4 regions of the Methylosinus sp. LW4 genome follow, and region 1 is predicted to be linked to each of the others. Evidence: predicted binding sites of a transcription regulator. Region 1 holds the regulator's gene; each other region holds the start of a gene.
What was found. Region 1 encodes PhoB, which activates phosphate uptake and scavenging genes when phosphate is short. Its sites were predicted from a motif close to TGTCATNNANCTGTCAT; they were not measured.
Positions count from the first base shown of each region.

Region 2: the regulator PhoB is predicted to act here: its motif matches at 1,888-1,904, upstream of METLW4_RS24880 (OprO/OprP family phosphate-selective porin).
Region 3: the regulator PhoB is predicted to act here: its motif matches at 2,748-2,764, upstream of METLW4_RS0100540 (Orn/Lys/Arg decarboxylase N-terminal domain-containing protein).
Region 4: the regulator PhoB is predicted to act here: its motif matches at 1,390-1,406, upstream of METLW4_RS0115885 (inorganic phosphate transporter).

Region 1 covers NZ_KB900626.1:3,006,748-3,011,875, forward strand. Annotated here, with positions in the region: gene pstC (phosphate ABC transporter permease subunit PstC) at 1-686, shown strand, start outside; gene pstA (phosphate ABC transporter permease PstA) at 690-1,529, shown strand; gene pstB (phosphate ABC transporter ATP-binding protein PstB) at 1,526-2,311, shown strand; gene phoU (phosphate signaling complex protein PhoU) at 2,342-3,067, shown strand; gene phoB (phosphate regulon transcriptional regulator PhoB) at 3,064-3,807, shown strand; gene hpnE (hydroxysqualene dehydroxylase HpnE) at 4,002-5,128, opposite strand, start outside.
Region 2 covers NZ_KB900626.1:2,719,908-2,725,035, reverse strand. Annotated here, with positions in the region: gene METLW4_RS24880 (OprO/OprP family phosphate-selective porin) at 177-1,835, opposite strand; gene METLW4_RS24870 (OprO/OprP family phosphate-selective porin) at 2,429-4,087, shown strand; gene METLW4_RS0113655 (DUF2093 domain-containing protein) at 4,355-4,582, shown strand; gene METLW4_RS0113650 (YjdF family protein) at 4,776-5,128, shown strand, end outside.
Region 3 covers NZ_KB900626.1:116,971-122,098, forward strand. Annotated here, with positions in the region: gene METLW4_RS0100535 (GNAT family N-acetyltransferase) at 1-332, opposite strand, end outside; gene METLW4_RS0100540 (Orn/Lys/Arg decarboxylase N-terminal domain-containing protein) at 329-2,686, opposite strand; gene METLW4_RS0100555 (gamma-glutamylcyclotransferase family protein) at 3,422-3,871, shown strand; gene panC (pantoate--beta-alanine ligase) at 3,868-4,734, shown strand; gene METLW4_RS27335 (acylphosphatase) at 4,731-5,018, shown strand; gene cysQ (3'(2'),5'-bisphosphate nucleotidase CysQ) at 5,024-5,128, shown strand, end outside.
Region 4 covers NZ_KB900626.1:3,180,626-3,185,753, reverse strand. Annotated here, with positions in the region: gene METLW4_RS0115895 (UDP-glucose dehydrogenase family protein) at 1-767, shown strand, start outside; gene METLW4_RS0115890 (hypothetical protein) at 950-1,183, opposite strand; gene METLW4_RS0115885 (inorganic phosphate transporter) at 1,453-3,078, shown strand; gene METLW4_RS0115880 (peptidoglycan-binding domain-containing protein) at 3,152-4,096, opposite strand; gene METLW4_RS0115875 (SOS response-associated peptidase) at 4,211-4,918, opposite strand; gene METLW4_RS0115870 (hypothetical protein) at 5,059-5,128, shown strand, end outside.

The sequences.
Region 1 (5,128 bases):
TGCCGCTGGGCCTCGGCATCGCCATCTTCCTCACCGAGCTCTGCCCCCATGCGCTGCGCCGGCCAATCGGCGTCGCCATAGAGCTGCTCGCCGGCATCCCGTCGATCATCTACGGCATTTGGGGCCTGTTCGTGCTGGCGCCCTTCCTGCAGCAGCATGTGCAGCCGGCGCTGATCTCGCTCACCGGCGACATTCCCGTGCTGTCGAGCCTCTTCGCCGGCCCGCCCTATGGCATCGGCATGCTGACGGCGGGCTTTATTCTGGCGATCATGGTGCTGCCCTTCATCACCTCCATCTCGCGAGACGTGTTCGACACGGTTCCGCCGGTGCTGAAGGAGGCGGCCTCGGGCGTCGGCTGCACGACCTGGGAAGTGATGCGCCATGTCGTCATTCCCTACACGCGCGTCGGCGTGATCGGGGGCGTCATGCTCGGCCTCGGCCGCGCGCTCGGCGAGACGATGGCCGTCACCTTCGTCATCGGCAACGCCCATAAGGTTTCGAGCTCGCTGCTCGCGCCGGGCACGACCATATCGGCGACCATCGCCAATGAGTTCACCGAGGCTGTCGGCGATCTCTACACCTCCGCGCTGATCGAGCTCGGCCTCATCCTCTTCGTCATCACCTTCTTCGTGCTGGCGGCGGCGCGCTTCATGCTGATGCGCATCGAGCAGAAATCGGGAGCCTGACCCTTGTCCCTCTATTCCTCCCGCCGCCGCATCAATATCGTCGCCACGACGCTGTGCTGGACCGGCACGCTGTTCGGCCTCGCCTGGCTGGTGCTGATCCTCGGCGCGCTGATCTATGAAGGCGCGCGCGGCCTCTCGCCGGCCGTCTTCACCGAGATGACGCCGCCGCCCGGCGCCACCGGCGGCCTGCTCAACGCCATCGCCGGCTCGCTGGTGATGACGACGATCGGCGTGCTGCTCGGCACGCCGCTCGGAATGCTCGCCGGCACCTATATGGCCGAATATGGCCGCTACTCGAAGCTCAGCACCCTCGTGCGCTTCATCAACGACATTCTGCTCAGCGCGCCCTCCATCGTCATCGGCCTCTTCGTCTATACGGTGGTGGTGGCCCGCGTCGGCCATTTCTCCGGCATAGCGGGCGCGCTGGCGCTGGGCGTGCTGGTGGTGCCGGTCGTCGTGCGCACCACGGAGGACATGCTGCTGCTGGTGCCGCTGCCGCTGCGCGAGGCGGCGACGGCGCTCGGCCTGCCGCGCTCGCATATGCTGATGCGCGTCGCCTATCGCGCGGCGAAATCGGGCATCGTCACCGGCGTGCTGCTGGCCATTGCGCGCGTCTCCGGCGAGACGGCGCCGCTGCTGTTCACCTCGCTCAACAATCAGTTCTGGAGCACGGATCTCAACGCGCCGGTCTCCAGCCTGCCCGTCGTCATCTTCCAATTCGCGCTCTCGCCCTACAAGGACTGGCAGCAGCTCGCCTGGACCGGCGCTCTGCTCGTCACCATCGCCGTCCTTCTGCTCTCCATCACCGCGCGCGCGCTCAGCAGCCAGGGAAAACACAAATGACCGCCATGCCGGTTGTCGAAGCCACCATTCCGACCAAGGTCTCGGTTCGCGATCTGGATTTCTATTACGGATCGACAAAGGCGCTGAAATCGATCTCGCTGCCGCTCTACACCAATAAGGTGACGGCCTTCATCGGCCCGTCCGGCTGCGGCAAATCGACTCTGCTGCGCATATTGAACCGCATGTACGACCTCTATCCCAAGCAGCGCGCCGAGGGCGAGGTGCTGCTCGACGGCGAGAACATCCTCGACCCGCGCGTCGACCTCAACCTGCTGCGCTCGCGCGTCGGCATGGTGTTCCAGAAGCCGACGCCCTTCCCCATGTCGATCTACGACAATATCGCCTTCGGCATCCGCCTCTATGAGAAGCTCTCGCGCAGCGAGCTCGACGGGCGCGTCGAGGCGGCGCTGCGCGGCGCGGCGCTGTGGGACGAGGTGCGCGACAAGCTGAACTCGAGCGGCCTGGGGCTCTCGGGCGGCCAGCAGCAGCGTCTGTGCATCGCGCGCACCGTCGCCATTCAGCCGGAGGTGATCCTCTTCGACGAGCCCTGCTCGGCGCTGGACCCGATCTCGACGGCGAAGATCGAGGAGCTCATCGACGAAATGTCGGAGCGCTACACGATCGCCATCGTCACCCACAACATGCAGCAGGCGGCGCGCGTCTCCGATTTCACCGCCTTCATGTATCTCGGCGATCTCGTCGAATTCGGCGAGACCAATAATCTCTTCACCGCGCCGCAGAACAAGAAGACGCAGGACTATATCACCGGCCGCTTCGGCTGAGCGCGCATCGCGCACGAGGACATTGAGACCATGAGCGAACATATCGTCAGCTCCTATGACCGCGACCTCGAAGTGCTCGGCCGTCGTATCGCCGAGATGGGAGGCATCGCCGAGAAAATGCTCGCCGAAGCCATGGATGCGCTCGCCAATTTCGACATAGAGCTCGCCCATCGCGTCGTCGCCACCGATCAGCGCCTCGACGCGCTGCAGCGCGAGATAGAGGAGAACGCCATCCTCACCATCGCGCGGCGGCAGCCGCTCGCCATCGATCTGCGCGAATGCATCGCCGCCATGCGCATCGCCGCCGATCTCGAGCGCGTCGGCGATCTCGCCAAGAGCATCGCCAAGCGCACGGTGAAAATCCTCTCCGAAGCGCGCGTGCCGCGCGCCGTCATCGGCCTCAAGACGATGGCGGAAGTCGCGGCCATACAGCTGAAGGACGTGCTGGACGCCTACGCTCAGCGCGACGTCGAGCGCGCCCGCGCGGTCTGGACCAATGACAGCGAGCTCGACGCGCTGGAAGATTCGGTGTTCCGCGATCTCCTCACCTTCATGATGGAGGATCCGCGCAACATCTCCTTCTGCACGCATCTGCTCTTCTGCTCGAAGAACATAGAGCGCATCGGCGATCACACCACCAATGTCGCCGAGACGATCGTCTATCTCGTCACTGGCGAGGCGATGCCGACCGACCGCCCCAAGGGCAAATCGGCCAGCCTTCCCGCCAGCGCGGAACCGGATGAGCCCACGAAATGAATGAAATCCGCGTCGCCGCTCCGCGCGAGGCGCCGCACGACAGGGCGCCGCGAATTCTCGTCGTCGAGGACGACGCGGCGCTGGCGCTGCTGCTCGGCTATAATCTCGAGGCCGAGGGCTTTCTCGTCGAGCACATAGAGCGTGGCGACGAGGCGGAAATCCGCCTCGCCGAATCGCAGCCCGATCTCGTCATTCTCGACTGGATGCTGCCCGGCGTCTCCGGCCTCGAAATCTGCCGGCGCCTCCGCGCGCGCGACGACACGCGCAGCATGCCGATCATCATGCTCACCGCGCGCGGCGACGAGAATGAGCGTGTGCGCGGCCTCTCCATCGGCGCCGACGATTATGTGGTGAAGCCCTTCTCGCCGCCGGAGCTGATGGCGCGCGTCCATGCGCTGCTGCGCCGCGCGCGGCCGGAGCGGGTGGCGACGCGCCTCGTCGCCGGCGACATAGACCTCGACCGCGAGACGCGCCGCGTCAAGCGCGGCGGGCGCGAGATTCATCTCGGCCCGACGGAGTTCCGTCTGCTGGAATATCTGATGGAGAAGCCCGGCCGCGTCTTCTCGCGCGCGCAATTGCTGGACAGCGTATGGGGCCTCTCGGCGGAGATCGACGAGCGCACCGTCGACGTGCATGTCGGCCGCCTGCGCAAGGCGATCATCCGCGGCCGCGAGAAAGACCCGATCCGCACCGTGCGCGGCACCGGCTATTCCTTCGACGAGACTTTTGGACGCAACTGACGCGCGATGCGAGCCTGAAGGCTCGCGGTCCAGGGGACGCTTTGGACCGCGAGCCTTCAGGCTCGCTTTTGTCTGCGCGCGCTCCCTCAGCCCATCGTCATTGCGAGCGAAGCGAAGCAATCTAGAGCCGTGGGGCGGCCCCTGGATCGCGTCGTCACTACGCTCCTCGCGATGACGGCGGCGGCGGGATCAGCCTACGAACGCCGCGCCAGCTCCGCCGCGCGATAGCCGGACCTGATCGCCCCTTCGATCGTCGCCGGAAGGCCGGTCGCCGTCCAATCGCCGGCGAGGAAGAGATTGCGCCAGCGCGTCGTCGCGCCGGGGCGGCGCTGCTGCTGCGCCGGCGTCGCGGCGAAAGTGGCGCGCTTTTCCTTCACGATCTGCCATGGCGGCAGCTCCGCCGGCAGGCCCGTCGCGGCGGCGACCTCGGCCCATATGCGCTCGGCGAGGCTCTCGCGCGGCTCGTCCATCAGCCGATCGGCGCCGCTTATCGTCACCGAGAGCCGATCCTCGAAGGCGAACAGCCATTCGGTGAGCGAGCCGATCATGCCGAGCAGCGCCGGCTGGCCGGGCGGCGGCGCGATCTTGAAATGCGCATTGACGATGCCGCGGAAATCATCCGGCGCGACGAGGCCCGGAACGAGCTCCTGCGCCGCCCAGGGCGGGACGGCGAGCGCGACGCGATCATTCGCGCCGAGCGCGATCTTCTCATCGCCGAAATCGAGCGCTGTGGCGCGCTCCTCGGAAAATTCGATTCCCTTCAGCCGCGCGGCGAAGCGCGGCGCGGCGCCCCGCGCGACGAGCGCGCTCAGCGCCGGCTCGATAAAAGCCGTCCCGAGCCCGCGCCGCGCGACCAGCGGACGGCAGGCGGCGCCGCCTGCGGCGAGAGTCTCGCGCAGCACGGCGGCGGCGAGAGCGGCGGAAGACTCGCGCGGCTCTGTGTTGAGCGCGGAGAGCAGCACCGGCCCCCACAGCCGCTCATAGAGCACGCCCGAGCAATTCATCGCCTCGCCGATGGTCGCGCCCTTTTTGGCGAGCAGAATGCCGATCGCGCCGAGATAATCGCCCGGCGATGTTCCGGGGACGCGGCGGTCGCGCGCGAAAATCCACCAGGGCAGGCGCGACGCGTTCGGCCTCATGCGCCAGCGGACGCCGTCGCGCGTGTCCAAAAAGTCGAAGGCGCATTCCTTCGGCCCGACCAGTTCCTCCGCCGAGCCGATGCGCCGCGCGTAATCCAGCGCCGTGGAATTGCCGGAGAGCAGCAGATGATTGCCATTGTCGATGACGAGATCGAGGCTGGAATCGTAATAGGAACGGCAGC
Region 2 (5,128 bases), 290 kb from region 1:
AGGGATTGACTAGAGATGTGGAGCCGAGCCGGGCCGCCGCGGCGGCGTTTCCGCCGCCTCTGTTGCGGAAATGTCACGTTATAAATATTGGTTTCATAACGAAAAAGGCCGCCCCGAAGGGCGGCCTTTCGTGATTCGATCGTCTCGCTGAGCCTTGCGAAGGCCGGAGCTTTCGCTCACCAGAAGACCTGGGCGCGGGCGAGGAAGGTGCTCGGGTGCTGGCCGTTGAGATAGGGCTTGTCGGACGGAGCGACGAGCGTCATGGCGCGCGTCCAATTGGCCTGGAAGCGGACGCCCCTCACCGGATACCAATTGAGCGCCAGAGTGAGGTTCTCCTCGCGGCCGCCGAGCGTCGCCGTGCTCGCCAGCGCCTTGTCGGCGGCGCCGCCGGCCACCGCCGCCCAATAGGCGTAGGGACCGCTGACGAGACCGCCATTGTTGAGGTTGAGCTCGCTGTAGCGCGCGGCGAATTCCCAGGCGCCGAGGCCGCCCTTGCTGAGCGGATTGAGGATCACGATGTCGCTGAAGGTGCCGGGCGTGTTCCAGTCCTTGTCATAGCCCCTATAAGAGGCCGCGCGGGACTCGCCGGTCAGGAAGACCGAGCCCTGGACATAATAGCCGCTGTAATTGAGGCTCGATCCGCCATTGTTGCCGAGCGCCAAGGCCGTTCCCGCATCACGCTCGTAATGAGCGCCGGAATATTCGCCTTGGACCGAGAACGGCCCATAAGAGGCCGCCACTTCGAAGTTATAGTTGAAGCTGTATTTCAGGCAGCTGTTCTGCAGATAGCCGGGAGTCCACAGCAGGGCGACGCCGGCCGCCGATTTGTAGACCGGGCTGCAGGTCAGCGCCTGAGCCGAGGGGACGACGACATAGCGATTGTTGAGAATGTCGGTCTCGTCGCGCGAGCCGGTGCCCGGCAGCAGATTGTTCGGGTCCTGGGCGGCGGTCGAGTCGTTCGGCCTGTGGAACATGAACGAGCCGCCGAAATGCAGCAGCTTGTCCTCCTCGACGATCGGCGCATAGGTGGCGCGCGTCGTCAGGTCCCAATATTGATGGCCGGTGACGGCGGGAGCCTGCGCGGAGTCCTGGCCGAAGCTGGTCGAGAACACGCCCGCCTGCACGCTCCAATTCTTGTCGCCGAGGCCGACCTTGGCGCCGACATGGCGATCCGGGGCCAGAGCGCCGGGAAGCGCACGCTCGATGAAGGTGATGTGCTTGGAGGAGGTCACCGTCTCCATGCTGAACGGCTCGTACTGGCTACCGACCTGGAAGGTGACCGGCTGCTTGGTGATGGACTCCGGCAGCAGCGTGTCGCGATAGGCGACGAACGCGTCGCGAATGCCGGTCACGCCGGTGCCGGTGAAGTCGTATTGGAACTTGTAAAACCAGTTCTTATACGCCTTGCCTTCGACCTCGAGGCGAGCGCGGCGGAAGCCGACGTTGCTGCGGGCGCCGGAGGCGGAGGGATAGCTGGTGAAGCCGCCGTCGGCCTGAATGCGGCCGCCAATCTTGAAGTCGAAGCTCTTGTCCTCGGTCTCGACATAGAGGCCGTTCTTGAAGCTGACGAACACCGGCGGCGGAGCATTGCCGCCCGGCGCGGCCTTGGCCGAGTTCAGCGCGTTCTTGACCTGATGGGTCGTCTTGGCCTGCTCGTCGAGCTTGTGCTCGAGCCGCTTCAGCTCGGCCTTGAGCGCCTTGATCTCGCTCGCCGTGTCGGCGTGAGCCGCCGCGGGCGCGCCGAACGCGCCGAGGGCGAGGACCGCTACGCCTCCCAGCAGCTTCGAAGGCGTCGCGCCCTTCGCGATCGTCTGAACGTTCGGTACCTGTCTCATGTCAGCCTCTGCCTTGAATTGCTTACCGCTACGGCACGGCTAGAGGCGTTGTGTGACACATTCATCACAAAAGGCGGCGGCGGCGGATTGTGACATCGGTTTCCACTTAAGGTGTTGCCCAAATGCCACGTCGCCGTGGCCGAGGGAGCGCGGCCGCCGCCGGATCGCCTTCGATCCCTCTAGGCGTCTGGTCCGAGCCGCTCGCCGCCGCGCGCCGCAATCGCAATATGGTCGAGCCTCATAGCGACGCCGCATAGCGATTGTGTCGAATCGGCAACACGTACGTGAAAATCCTTAAGAGAAGCCGATTCCGGCCTTGCGCGAACGGCCGATCGAAATGTAAGACAATTACATGTGATGTATCCAAAGAACATTTCGCCGTTAGAAGCTCATCATGCGGGCGCATCTGGCGATAATTTGGGCATCATCCGATGTTTAGTAGGCAAAAGGTGCAATCGTCGCGCGCCTTGCATGTGTTCTTCGGGCCGGGGAGATCTGTCGTCGACGCGAGATATTCATTCGACCGAATGCAAATCTCGTCCGGCGAGCGGACGTCCGAGGCGCCACGCAATCGCCGAGCGCAGGGGGCTGAGATGAGAGAACAGACTATCGGGTCGAAAATGGCGCAGCGGCTCTCGGGCGGCGTCGCGCTCGCCGCCTTCTGCGGGATGGTGGGCGCTCCGGCGTCGGCGCTGGCGGACACGGCGAGCGAGATCAAGGCGCTGAAGGAGCAGATCAAGCGCCTCGAGGCTCGGGTGACCGAGCAGGCCAAGACCAACGCCCAGGTCAAGAATGCGCTGAATTCCGCCAAGACCCAGCCGGGCCTCGTCGCGCCGCCGCCGGTGTTCGTCAGCTTCCGCAACGGCCTCTTCGTCGAGACCGAGGACAAGGCGTTCAGCTTCAAGCTCGGCGGCCGCATGCAGATCGACGGCGGCTTCGCCAGCTCGGCCGACACCATGTCGCGCAGCAATGTGGGCTTCCGCCGCGCGCAGATCTGGCTCGAGGGCAAGGCCTATAAGGACTGGTTCTACCGGTTCCAGTATGATTTCACCAACTCCGGCGTGACCGGCATTCGCGACGCCTATATCGGCTATCGCGCCAAGCTGCTGCCGGAAGAGATCTCCAAGCAGCCCGTCACCTTCCAGGTCGGCAATTTCTTCGAGCCGTTCAGCATGGAGACGAACAGCTCGACGAGCAACATCACCTTCCTCGAGCGCGCGCTGCCGACGGTGCTGGCGCCGAGCCGCCATACGGGCGCGGCCGTCACCATCGGCGACAAGCTGTGGACGGTGAAGACCGGCATTTTCTCCACCTCGCCGCAGGATACAGCGGTCGCTCCGCCCACTGGCGGCGCGCAATATTGGGACGCGGCGGTGCGCGCCACCTATGCGCCCATTCAGGAAGAGGACAAGCTGCTGCATCTCGGCTCGTCCTTCCGTTATCACAAGCCGGAGAACACGACGGCCGCCACCGATTCCGCCTTCCTCCGGCCGGGCGCCGGCACGGAGCGCGAGGAGGCGGATGTGCTGGGCGGCAGCGGCACCTGGACGCGCGTGTCCGCGGCGCAGGATTTGACTTGCGCGGCCTCGGGCAGCCTGGCGACGAACGCGACCGGCCTCGGTCTCCTGTCCGCGCCTTTCGTCCTGAAGAACGGCTGCTTGAAATACGCTTATAGCTACGGCTTCGAGGCCGCCGCCAGCTACGGCCCGGTCTCGCTGCAAGGCGAATATATCGCCACGCGTTACGAGCGCGATCCGCTCAACGCTCTCCTGCTCGGCAATGGCGGCGGCTCGAGCCTCCAATACAGCGGCTATTATGTCCAAGGTTCGTGGTTCCTGACCGGAGAATCGCGCGCCGCCGTCTATGGCAGCTACGACAAGAACTTTTTCACGCCCGGCACTTTCGGCCCGATCCAGATCAAGGATCCCGTCAACAAGGGCGGCTGGGGCGCCTGGGAGCTCGCCGCGCGCTACAGCGAGATCAATCTCAACAATGGCGGCCTCGTCGATGGCAATTTCGTCTATGCGGCGACGGCGGCGGGCACGGCGGCTCAAAAAGCGCTCGCCAGCACGGCGACGCTCGGCGGTCGCCAGGACAATCTGACGATCGGCTTGAACTGGTATCCGGTCAACGGCTTCCGCTTGCAGGCCAATTGGACGAAGGCGCTGACGCTGGTTGCGCCCTCCGACCGTCCCTATCTCAACGGAGAGCATCCGAGCTTGTTCCTCGCCCGCGCCAACGTCTTCTGGTGAGAGCGCGTCGAAACAACATCGAATCGATCTTCATGGCCGCCCCTTTGGGGCGGCCATTCGTGTTTTGGGGCGATTTCCTTTCAAATGGCGCTCATCCGAGCCGGCTTCTGGCGCGGGCGCGGGTTTTTTGGCGAGCGCTGGCGCAAGCTTTGCCGCCCAAATGCGATTCGGCCTTGCCAATCGCGTCTCTCCTATTGAAAATTCGGCATGACCTCGTTTATTTCGTCAGTGCGCCGCTTAACCGAGCGGGCGAGACGCAGGATCCGCATGAACCGGTTCGAACGACAGCCGCAGGCCGCGGTCGAGGCCGAGGTCGAATATCGCGACGGCGACTTCCGCGTTCGCCGTCCAGGCGCCTTCGTGCGCTGCGCCGTGACCGGCGAGCCCATACTGCTGGAAGAGCTCCGCTATTGGAACGTCGACCTGCAAGAGGCCTATTCGAGCACCGACGCCAAGCTCATCCGCATCGGCGTGAGCTTCCCGAAGAAGCCTTAGAGCACGCTCGACGTTCTGCGCGCTCTCCCGCGAAAAACCGATGACATGAATTCCAAACCGCGGTAATATTTGCCGGTCGGAAAAAGGCGGCCCGGTGAGGTGAGTCCGGGCGCCCTGTGAGAGCAGGGCTCTGTCACGTCGCCTATCGGCGTGACCCTCGGCGCATGAGAAAGTGCGTCTGTAGGGTCGGATAATGCTCACCAGAACAATCACATCCATATTTTTCGACGGCCAGTTTTGGGTCGCCGAGATCGAGCGGCGCAGCGAGGACGGCCTCGAGACGGCGCGCCATTGCTTCGGCGCCGAGCCGAGCAATGCCGAATTGCTCTATTGGGTCGATCGCGAGCTACCTCGCCTGCAGTTCCACCCTTGTGGGGGTGCGCCGGAGGCGCCTGGCGCCGAAAAGCCGAATCCCAAGCGCGCGAGGCGCCTCGCCGCGCTCGAGGCGGCGACGATCGGTTTCGGCTCAAAGGCGCGGGAGGCGATGCGAGTCGCTCTGGAACAACGCAAGAAACAGAGGCGCGCCGAGGCGGCTACGCGGCGCGA
Region 3 (5,128 bases), 2.9 Mb from region 1:
ACGCCGCGATGCAGATGGCGCGGATCGACATAGATCGAATGCTTGACCACATAGCGATAGGCCGGACGCTTACGAAAGGGCACGACATAGGCGTAGCCGAGCACGGCGCGCTCATGCTCGGCGACGAGATGCGGCAGCCGATGATTGCCCATATTCTTGCGCCGCCGCTTCAAATCCTCCTTCTGCGGCGGCTCGTAGAGCGGCGCATCGGCAGGGTCGAGCCCCTTGCGCACATGCTGGAGATAGATCGCCAGCATGGCGTCGACATCCTCGTCGCGCGAGGGGCGCACGAGGATGGCCGCGCGTTCGGCGCTCGCTTCGATCATGCTCATTCCTGCACCACATAAGTATAGAGCCGCATCTTCGCCTCGCCGTTCCATTGCTTATAGAGGCCTTGGATCTCGTAATCGAAGCCTGGGAAGAGATTGGCGCTGCGCTCGAACATGCGCAAATAGTCGAGCATGGGCCGCGCCTGCGCGCCCAGCCGCTCGCCCGGTACGATCGTCGCAATGCCCGGCGGATAGATGACGAAGAGCGTCGTCGCTATGCGGCCCTCTATCTCGTCGATCGGCAGGAAATCCACATCATTGCGCACGAGGCGCAGATATGCCTCGCGCGGCGTCATCGCCATTTCGGGAAGATGCTCCTGCCGGAACTGCGCCTGCTGCAGCGCGCTGGCGTTCGCCTCCTTGAAGAAGCGATGCATGTCGGCGCAGAGATCGCGCAGCCGCACGCCTCTGTAGCGCGCGGCGCGGCGCGCGACGAATTCGGGAATGACATCCTGCAGCAGCGCATTGTCGTCATGCAGGCGCTTGAAGGCGACGAGCGAGGAGACCAGCGTTCCGGCCTTGCTGGATTCGACGCCGGGCGTCAGCAGGAAGAGCAGAGAGTTGAGGTCGTTCTTCTCCGGCACGATCCGGTTCTCGCGCAAATATTGCGCGACGATCGGCGCCGGGATTCCATGATCGGCATAGGCGCCGCTCTCGCGATCGAAACCCGGCGTCAGCAGAGTGAGCTTGGCCGGATCGGTGATGGCGAAGCCCGGCGCCATATTGGAGAATCCATGCCAGCGCGCATCCGGCGCCAGCGCCCAGAGATCAGGATTGCGCGCGAGCTGATCGGTGGAGACGCTCTCCCAGGGAACGCGATGCGCGCCGGATTCGCGCGCCGCGTCGGGTATGGACACCCAATCGGGCGCGAAAGGATCGAAGAACCAGCGCCGCGCCGGGTCTTGCTCCTTGGCCTCGAACTCGCGCCGCACCGCGCGCAGCTTCTTGCGCAGCTCTATGCCGAGCCGGATGGTGTCGTCCCACAAGAGCTCGCCGGAGCGGCCTTTCATCATCTGCGCGCCGACATCCAGCGAGGCGAACAGCGGATAGAAGGGCGAGGTGGAGGCGTGCTGCATGAAGCCTTCATTGAAGCGGCGATGCTCCACGCGCCGACGCTGGCCTTTGATGTGGCGATCGCGCACATGGATTTGCGAGGCCTGCGAGAAGCTGGCGAGCTGCTTATGCGTCGATTGCGTTGCGACGATTCCGGGCGAGGCCTCGGTGAGATTCTTCAGCCCCATCGCATAGCGCCGCTCATAGAGCGGATGGAATTTCATGAAGCCGGCCCAGGCTTCGTCGAAGAGAATGTAATCGCAAAGATGTCCGATCTTGCCCACGATCCATTCGGCGTTGTGAATCGTGCCGTCATAAGTGCATTGCTCGATGACGGCGGCGCGGAACGGCCGCTCCTTGCGCCAGGCGTCCTTGTCCTTCACCAGAGGATTGGCGCGAATGCGCTCGCGCAATTTCTCCTCGTCGAAGGCCTCGTGCTCGATCGGGCCGATGAGGCCATGGGCGTTGCGCGTCGTTGGCAGAAAGATCGGCACGCCGCCGCCGAGCAGCAGGGCGCCATGATGCGCGGCCTTGTGATTATTGCGGTCGAACAGCACGAGATCGCCCTCGGCGACCAGATTGGTGAGCACGACCTTATTGGAGGAGGATGTGCCGTTGAGCACGAAGTAAGTCTTCTCCGCGCCGAAGATTTCCGCCGCCGCCTTTTGCGCGGCGAGCGCCGGCCCTTCATGCGTCAAAAGATCGCCGAGCTCGACGACGGAATTGTCGAGATCGTCGCGGAACACGGCCTCGCCCAAATGCTCCATGAAGATGCGGCCGATCGGGCTGCGGCTATAAAAAATGCCGCCATTATGGCCGGGGCAGGTCCAGAGCTGATTGCCTTCCTCCGCATAATCGACCAGCGCGCCGAAGAAGGGCGTCTTCAACGTCTCCGCATATTGCTTGAGGCGCGAGACGAGATTTTTGGCGATGAATTCCGGGGTCTCCTCGGCGAGGAAGACATAGCCGTCGATGAAATCCAGCACCTCCACCGGAATATCCTCGAAGCGCTTGCGGCGAATGAGCAGCACGATCGGCATGTCGAGGCCGCGCTTGCGCATGAGATCGATGAGCGAGGCGGTCTTGCCCTCGAGGCCCTTCTTGCCCCAATCGACGACCAGGCAGCCGATGGCGGCGTCGGTCTGCACGACGATCTCGGCGTCCTCCACCCGGCGCGCGCGCACGACCTGAAAGCCCATGCTCTCGATCGCGGCGATGATCTGATTGACGCGCAGCCCCTCGAGGTCGTCGGCCTCGAAATTGGGCGCGGAGAAGAGGAAAGTGAAGCGGCGGGAGAAGTCCATTCGAATCGGCCTGTGACGCTGACGGGGAAGAGGAGGGGCCCCGCACTCACAGCCTTGTTCCATGACACAATCGTGACAGCGCGCGCCCTTGTGAGACTCCCGCATCCGCCGCTCGCGGCCGAGACTGAGAATTCGGGTCAACGGCGGTCAACGAATTGCGCGGGGCGGGATTTCCTGTCGGCGGAGCGATTCTGGAGCCGCCGTGACGAGCCTCGCCTTCGCCGTTATCGAAGAGACGTCGCGTCTGAGGACGTTTCTCGACCATTTCTCGAAAATCGACGATCCGCGCGCGCCCTGGCGCGTCGCACATCCGCGGCGCGCGCAACATGGCGGTCGGTCGGGTGTCGCGCCGTCGATCTGAGCCACGCCGCCGCTATCGCCTCGGGGGCTGAAGCTCATCGACCCGGATTCGGGAGCTCCGCGCGCCTAGCGGAACCAGACATAGACGATCGCCGCCGCCAGAGCCAGGACGAGGCCGATCGCCGTATTACGCAGAAAGCTGCCTTCGAACTCCTCCATTCCCTCTTCCTTTCTCGCCGTCGCGTCGATTCGACGCATTTCTAAAGCTGCATCCAACGCTGAGAATAGCCTCGAGGGCGGTTAATTCCCAGGGGCCGCTCTCGGTTGGGAGCCCGGCGCAGGCCGGGCTCTTTTTCTTTTCGAGCGGGTCGCCGGCGGCGCCTCGCTCGCGGCGGCGCCATGCGCTAAGGTCCGCCCGCCGCTCGGAAGGACCTCATGCCTCTCTATTTCGCCTATGGCGCCAATATGGACGTCGCCGCAATGGCCGTCCGCTGTCCGCATTCGCGGCCGCTCGGCCTCGGCCGGCTGGCGCGCTATCGCTTCGCCATTCTGGAGACGGGCTACGCCACGGTCGTGCCGGACGCGCGGGCGCAGGTCCACGGCCTGCTCTATGACCTCGCCGTGGCGGATGTGCCGGCGCTCGACCGTTACGAGGAGATCGGCCGTCGGCTCTACCGCAAGGTCGTGCAGCCGGTGCTGCGCGCGCCGGTGGGCTCGGCGCGGGCGCTCGTCTATATCGGAACCGCGACGCGCGAGGGGCCGGCGGCGCCCGGCTATGTCGAGAATATCGTCGCCTCGGCGCGCGCGCTCGGCCTGCCCGGCGCCTATATCGCTTTTCTGGAGAGCCATGCGCCCAATGCGCAGCAGAGGATGAGCCGAAGATGAGCGCTGTTCCGGTTCCGACCGTCCATACGCTGGCCGAGCTGCGCGAGCGCGTGGCGCAATGGCGCGCGCGCGGCGAGCGCGTCGGCTTCGTCCCCACAATGGGCGCGCTGCACCGGGGCCATCTCGCTCTGGTGGAGGAGGCGCGCCGGCGCGCCGATCGCGTGATGGTCTCGGTCTTCGTCAATCCGACGCAATTCGGCGCAGGCGAGGATTTCGACCGCTATCCGCGCACGCTCGCCGCCGATGTCGAGAAGCTCGCGAGCGTTGCGGCCGATCTCTGCTATGCGCCGGCGGTGGAGGAGATGTATCCGCCGGGCTTTTCCACCACGGTCGCGGTGGGCGGGCCGGCGGTCGCCGATCTCGAGGATCATTTCCGGCCGACGCATTTCGCCGGCGTCGCTCTCGTCGTCGCCAAGCTGCTCAATCAGGCCGATTGCGACGTCGCCGTCTTCGGCGAGAAGGATTATCAGCAATTGCTGGTGATAAAGCGCCTGGCGCGCGATCTCGATCTGCGCGCGGAGATCGTCGGCGCGCCCACTTTGCGGGAGGCGGACGGTCTCGCAATGTCCTCGCGCAACATCTATCTCTCGGCCGAGGAGCGGCGCGTCGCGCCGGCGCTCTATCGCGCGCTGAGCGAGGCGGCGCAGCGTATCGCCGCGGGCGAGCCGATCGGCCATGTGATGGCGGAGGCGCGCGAGCGTATCGCCGCCGAGGGCTTCCTCATCGATTATCTCGAGGCGCGCCACGCGCAGACTCTGGCGCGCGTCGCGCGGCGTCACGAGGGGCCGATTCGCCTGCTGGTCGCGGCGAAGCTCGGCGCGACGCGGCTCATCGACAATGTCGCCGTGGAGGCGGCGCAATGAGCGAGACGCGCCGCGTTTTCCGCATCATCGTGCGCGGGCGCGTGCAGGGCGTCGGCTTTCGCGCCTTTGTCGCGCGGGAGGCCGGGCGCCTCGCGCTCGCCGGCTGGGCGCGCAATTGCGACGATGGCGCGGTGGAGATCGTCGCCGCCGGGCCGCAGGGCGCGCTGCAAGCGCTGGTGGATGCGGCGCGGCGCGGACCGCCCGCGGGGCGTGTCGACGATCTGCGCGCGGAAGAGACGAACGAGGCCGCTCTCGTCGAGCGGCGCGGCGATCTGGAGTTCTAAAAAGCGTGGGGCTCGAGAGCGACGAGGATTTCGACGCGCTGGCGGCGGCTTTCGCCGATCTGGCGACGCGCGCGGGCGTCATCGCCATGGATGTGCTCGCCGCGCCCACG
Region 4 (5,128 bases), 170 kb from region 1:
TGATGTCGGAAATCTACCGGCCGCTGAGCCTCAACCAGCCGCCGCTCGTCTTCGTCGGCCGCCGCACCTCCGAGCTCACCAAATATGCGGCCAACGCCTTTCTCGCCACCAAGATCACCTTCATCAACGAGATCGCCGATCTCTGCGAGCGCGTGGGCGCGGATGTGCAGGAGGTCGCGCGCGGCATCGGCCTCGACAATCGCATCGGCTCGAAGTTCCTGCACGCCGGGCCGGGCTATGGCGGCTCCTGCTTCCCCAAGGACACGCTCGCTCTGCTGAAGACGGGACAGGACTACGCCGCGCCGCTGCGCATCGTCGAGACGGTGGTGGCGGTGAACGATTCCCGCAAGCGCGCCATGGCCCGCAAGGTGATCTCGGCGCTCGGCGGCTCGGTGCGCGGCAAGAAGATCGGCCTGCTCGGCCTCGCCTTCAAGCCCAACACCGACGATATGCGCGACGCGCCCTCGCTCGCCATAGTGGCCTCGCTCGCCGGCGACGGCGCCAAGGTCTACGCCTATGATCCCGAGAGCATGGGGCAGGCGAAGCCGCTGATGCCGGAAGTGACCTTCTGCGAGGATCCCTATCAGACGGCGGAAGGCGCTGATGCGCTGGTCATCGTCACCGAATGGGACGCGTTCCGCGCGCTCGATCTCGACCGCATCAAGACGTTGCTGAAGACGCCGGTGATCGTCGATCTGCGCAACATTTATCGCGCCGCCGATATTCGCAAGCGCGGCTTCGACTATACGAGCGTCGGCCGGGCGTGAGCGTGTTTTCGAGCGAAGCGGGAACCGGTTCGCGTGAAGAAAACACTTCGAATGAAGAGATAGAAAGTCATTCCGGCGTGATCTGAGCCGGAATGACCTAAAAACGCACCGTCATTCCCGGCGCGGGCCAGAGGCCCGGCCGGGAATGCGGGGCCGCCGCGTGAAACGATCCGAATCGCCGCTCAACCGCGCCCCTGCTGCGCGACGAGGCCGAGCGAGGTGAGCGCGGAGAGGCGCGGCGGCGATTCGCGCCGCAGCTCCAGCGCCGCGCTGCGCGCATTCTCGGCCGATTGGAACAGACGCCCCTCCAACGGGCGGAAGGACTGTTTCGCCGCATAGAAGCGATAGCCCTTGGCGTCGCGGGCGATCACGCCGACGGCTTCCTCGCCGAGCTCGATGATATAGGCGTCGGACATTTTAAGGCCTCCTTCTCCGCGGCGCGCGGCCCATCGCGACCACTTTGGGCGCACGGCGCATCGCTTTGCGAGCCTGTAGGCTCTAGCGATTTGTTCGTTATGTCAAATAGAATGTTCTTTTAACAGAACCACGACGAGAGAACGAACGCATTGTCGGATTGTCCGACGGCGAAGAATTTCTGCTCTGCACCGCGCAGAGCCTCCGCCGTCACACGCCTGTCGTTTCCAATTGTTGAATATTCTCGCCTTTCAGTTGCGAGGAGCAAGTTATGACATCCGTTGCCTCGAGCGTCGATCTGCGCGAAAGCGCCGACGCTCACAGTCCGAAGCCGAAGCTCGATCACAAGCTCGACATACGCGCGCTTCTCATCTTCCTCGCGGTCATCGCGCTCGGCCTCGCCTTCACGGCGTGGAGCATCTACAAGGATATTCTTGAGTCCGGCGCTCCGGTCACCAATTATCTGCCCTTCCTCCTGCTCGGCGTGGCGCTGCTCATCGCGCTCGGCTTCGAGTTCGTGAACGGCTTCCACGACACCGCCAACGCCGTGGCGACCGTCATCTACACCCATTCCATGCCGGCGCCGGTCGCCGTGGTGTGGTCGGGCTTCTTCAACTTCCTCGGCGTGCTGTTCTCCACGGGCGCGGTCGCCTTCGGCATCGTGTCGCTGCTGCCGGTGGAGCTCATTCTGCAGGTGGGCTCCCAGGCCGGCTTCGCCATGGTGTTCGCGCTGCTCATCGCCGCGATCGTCTGGAACCTCGGAACCTGGTGGCTCGGCCTGCCGGCCTCCTCCTCGCACACGCTGATCGGCTCCATCATCGGCGTCGGCGTCGCCAACGCCCTCATGCGCGGCCGTGATGGAACGTCGGGCGTCGATTGGGGCAAGGCCACCGATATCGGCTATTCGCTGCTGCTGTCGCCGCTGTTCGGCTTTGGCGCCGCGGCGCTGCTGCTGCTGGTGATGAAATTCCTCGTCCGCAAGCCGGAGCTCTACACCGAGCCCAAGGGCCAGGCGGCGCCGCCCTTGTGGATTCGCGGCCTGCTGATCCTCACCTGCACGGGCGTCTCCTTCGCCCATGGCTCCAATGACGGCCAGAAGGGCATGGGCCTCATCATGCTGATCCTCATCGGCACGGTGCCCACCTCCTATGCGCTCAATCGCGCGCTTCCGGCGAGCCATCTGGCGAGCTTCACGCAGGCTTCGCAAGCGGCGTCGAAGGTCGTGGAGACGAAGGCCGCGGGCTATAACGTCCTCGGCGATCCGCGCCCGGCGGTGACGAATTACGTCGCTCAGCATCAGATCAACGAGGGGACCTATCCGTCGCTCGCCGTGCTGATCCGCGACATCTCGCATCAGATCGAGAGCTACGGCTCGATCTCGAAAATTCCCTTCGCCGCCGTCGGCAACACGCGAAACGACATTTATCTCGTCTCCGAGGCGCTGCGCTTCCTCGCCAAGGACAAGGCCGCGGAACTGACCGACGCCGACAAGAAAGTGCTGAAGGACTATAAGGACCAGATCGATCAGGCGACGAAATTCATCCCGCTCTGGGTGAAGATCTCCGTCGCCATCGCGCTCGGCCTCGGCACGATGATCGGCTGGAAGCGCATCGTCGTCACCGTCGGCGAGAAGATCGGCAAGCAGCATCTGACCTATGGCCAGGGCGCCTCGGCCGAGCTGGTCGCCGCCGGCACCATCGCCGCCGCCGACATGTATGGCCTGCCGGTCTCGACGACGCATGTGCTGTCTTCCGGCGTCGCCGGCACGATGGCCGCCAATGGCGCCGGCGTGCAGATGGCGACGATCCAGAAGCTGCTGATGGCCTGGGTGCTGACGCTCCCCGCCGCCATATTGCTGTCGGCTTCGCTCTACTTCGTGCTGCGTCAGGTGATGTGACGCGACAAAAAAAGAGAGGGGCCTTCGCGGCCCCTCTCTCTTATTCCTGCTTATTCTTGTTCCTGCTTCCAGCTCAATCGCCCTTGCCGGCGAGGCGCGGCGTCAAGATCTTGCTCACGAGGCAATGCGTGCCGTCGGTCGGATCCTCGGTGCGGCGCGGGCGCTTGGCGGCGCATTCGGCCTTGTCGGCGGGATTCTTCACGCCATAGAAAGCGTTGATGATCGCCTGCTCCTGCTCGTGATCGAAAGCGTGCGTCTGGCCGAACATCACATATTGAAAGACCAGCGCCTGCGTCTTCGGAACGAAGGCGACGAAATCGGCGGCCTCTTTCAGCTTTCCCTCCGCGCAGCCGCGATAGGCCGCAGGGCGCTGATATTTGAACCCGGCCGGGGTCGACTTGCCGGAGAGCGCATAAGTGTAGCAGGCGCGCGGCTTCGACATTTGGCAATAATAATGGATGGTTATGTCCGACCAATCGGTCGGCGCGTAATTCGTCTTCAGGCAATCGGCCGTATATTGATAGCCCTGATCCGTATGCTTGGGCTCGCCGGCGCGGCGGCTGCCATAGACATCGGCGCTCTGGTTCATCGCCGCGAGAATGGCCGCGCCGGGCAGCGACAGGCCGGCCGCCGGAGCGTTGGGCAGATAATTGCTGTAGGGCTGGGCCGGATTGTTCTTGCCGGCGGCGAGCTTGTCGATCTCCTCCTGCGTCGGAACGGCGATCCAATCGGCGACCGGCTTCGTCGTCGAGACGCCGACGCCGAGCTTTTCCAGCGTCGCGGCGTCGAGCGCGCCGCTCTGCGGCAGGCCGGACTTCTGCTGGAAGGCGGAGATTGCGGCGGTCGTCTTGGCCCCGGCGACGCCATCCAGCACGCCCGGATCGAAGCCTTGCGCGGCGAGCTTCGACTGCGCGGCCTGCGCGACCGGATTATAGGGGCCGGCGAGGCCGGCCGAGCCGACAGACGAGGCCAGAACGATTCCGAGCGCCGCGACTGCGGCGCGCATGCCTATGCGCATACCAAACTCCCTTCGAGAAATTCTCACGTCGAAACAGGCGACGGCCAGGATTCATATCACCGGCCGCAGAGCCGCCAAGGCGTTTTTCTTCCCCGCGCCGCATCCTCGCGCCGCTCAGGAGAGGAGATCGCCGCGCCTATATTGAATCGAGGGCGCGTCATTGGAGGCTTTATTGACCTCCGGGCCGATCTCGAAGAATTCGAGCGCGTCGTCCGGCGCGGGCGCCAGCAAGCGCCAGGCCGCCTCGGCCGCATATTCGTCGAGGCCGAGCCAGAGATCGAAATCCTTCGGCGTCAATATCGCCGGCATGCGATCGTGAATGGCGACCGTCGCGCCATTGGCGGAGACGGTGAGAATGCAGGCGGTGTCGATCTCGCTGCCGTCGCTGCCGATCCATGTCTCATAGAGGCCGGCGAGCGCCAGCGGCGTTCCATCGGCGTGGCGGAAGAGATAGGGCCGGCTCGCCCGCGCCCGGCCCTTGGCGCCGTCGCGGCGCCATTCGTAATAGGCGTCGGCGATGAAGAGGCAGCGCCGCCGCCTCATCGCGGCGCGAAAGCTGGGCTTGTCCGGCGCGCTCTCGGCGCGGGCGTTGAAGATGAGCGGGAAGCTCGCCGGATCCTTCACGAAGCCCGGCAGAAAGCCCCAGCGCACCAGCTGAAAGCGCCGCGCCTCGCCGCCGCGCGGATCGCGCTCCTGCCGCACGATAGGGACGGGCTGCGTCGGCGCGATATTGTAGCGCGGCGGAAAATTCGGCTGATCGACATAGCCGAAATAGTCGCGCGCCGCCTGCGGCGGCAGAGTGATGGCGTAGCGGCCGCACATGGCTCTCCTCGACCCTCCTCATTCTCGCTGCGCCGCGAAATGCCGGAAATCCCGCGCCTTCCCGGAATCGCAGCGGGAAGGCGGAAAGAGATTCTTATCAATTGGAGCCCATTATGAACCCCAACATATCGGGATTTCCTATGACCGCTGACGCGCAATTCGCAACGCTCGATCAAGTCGACGGCAGTCGGGCGCCGAATCCTTTTTCAT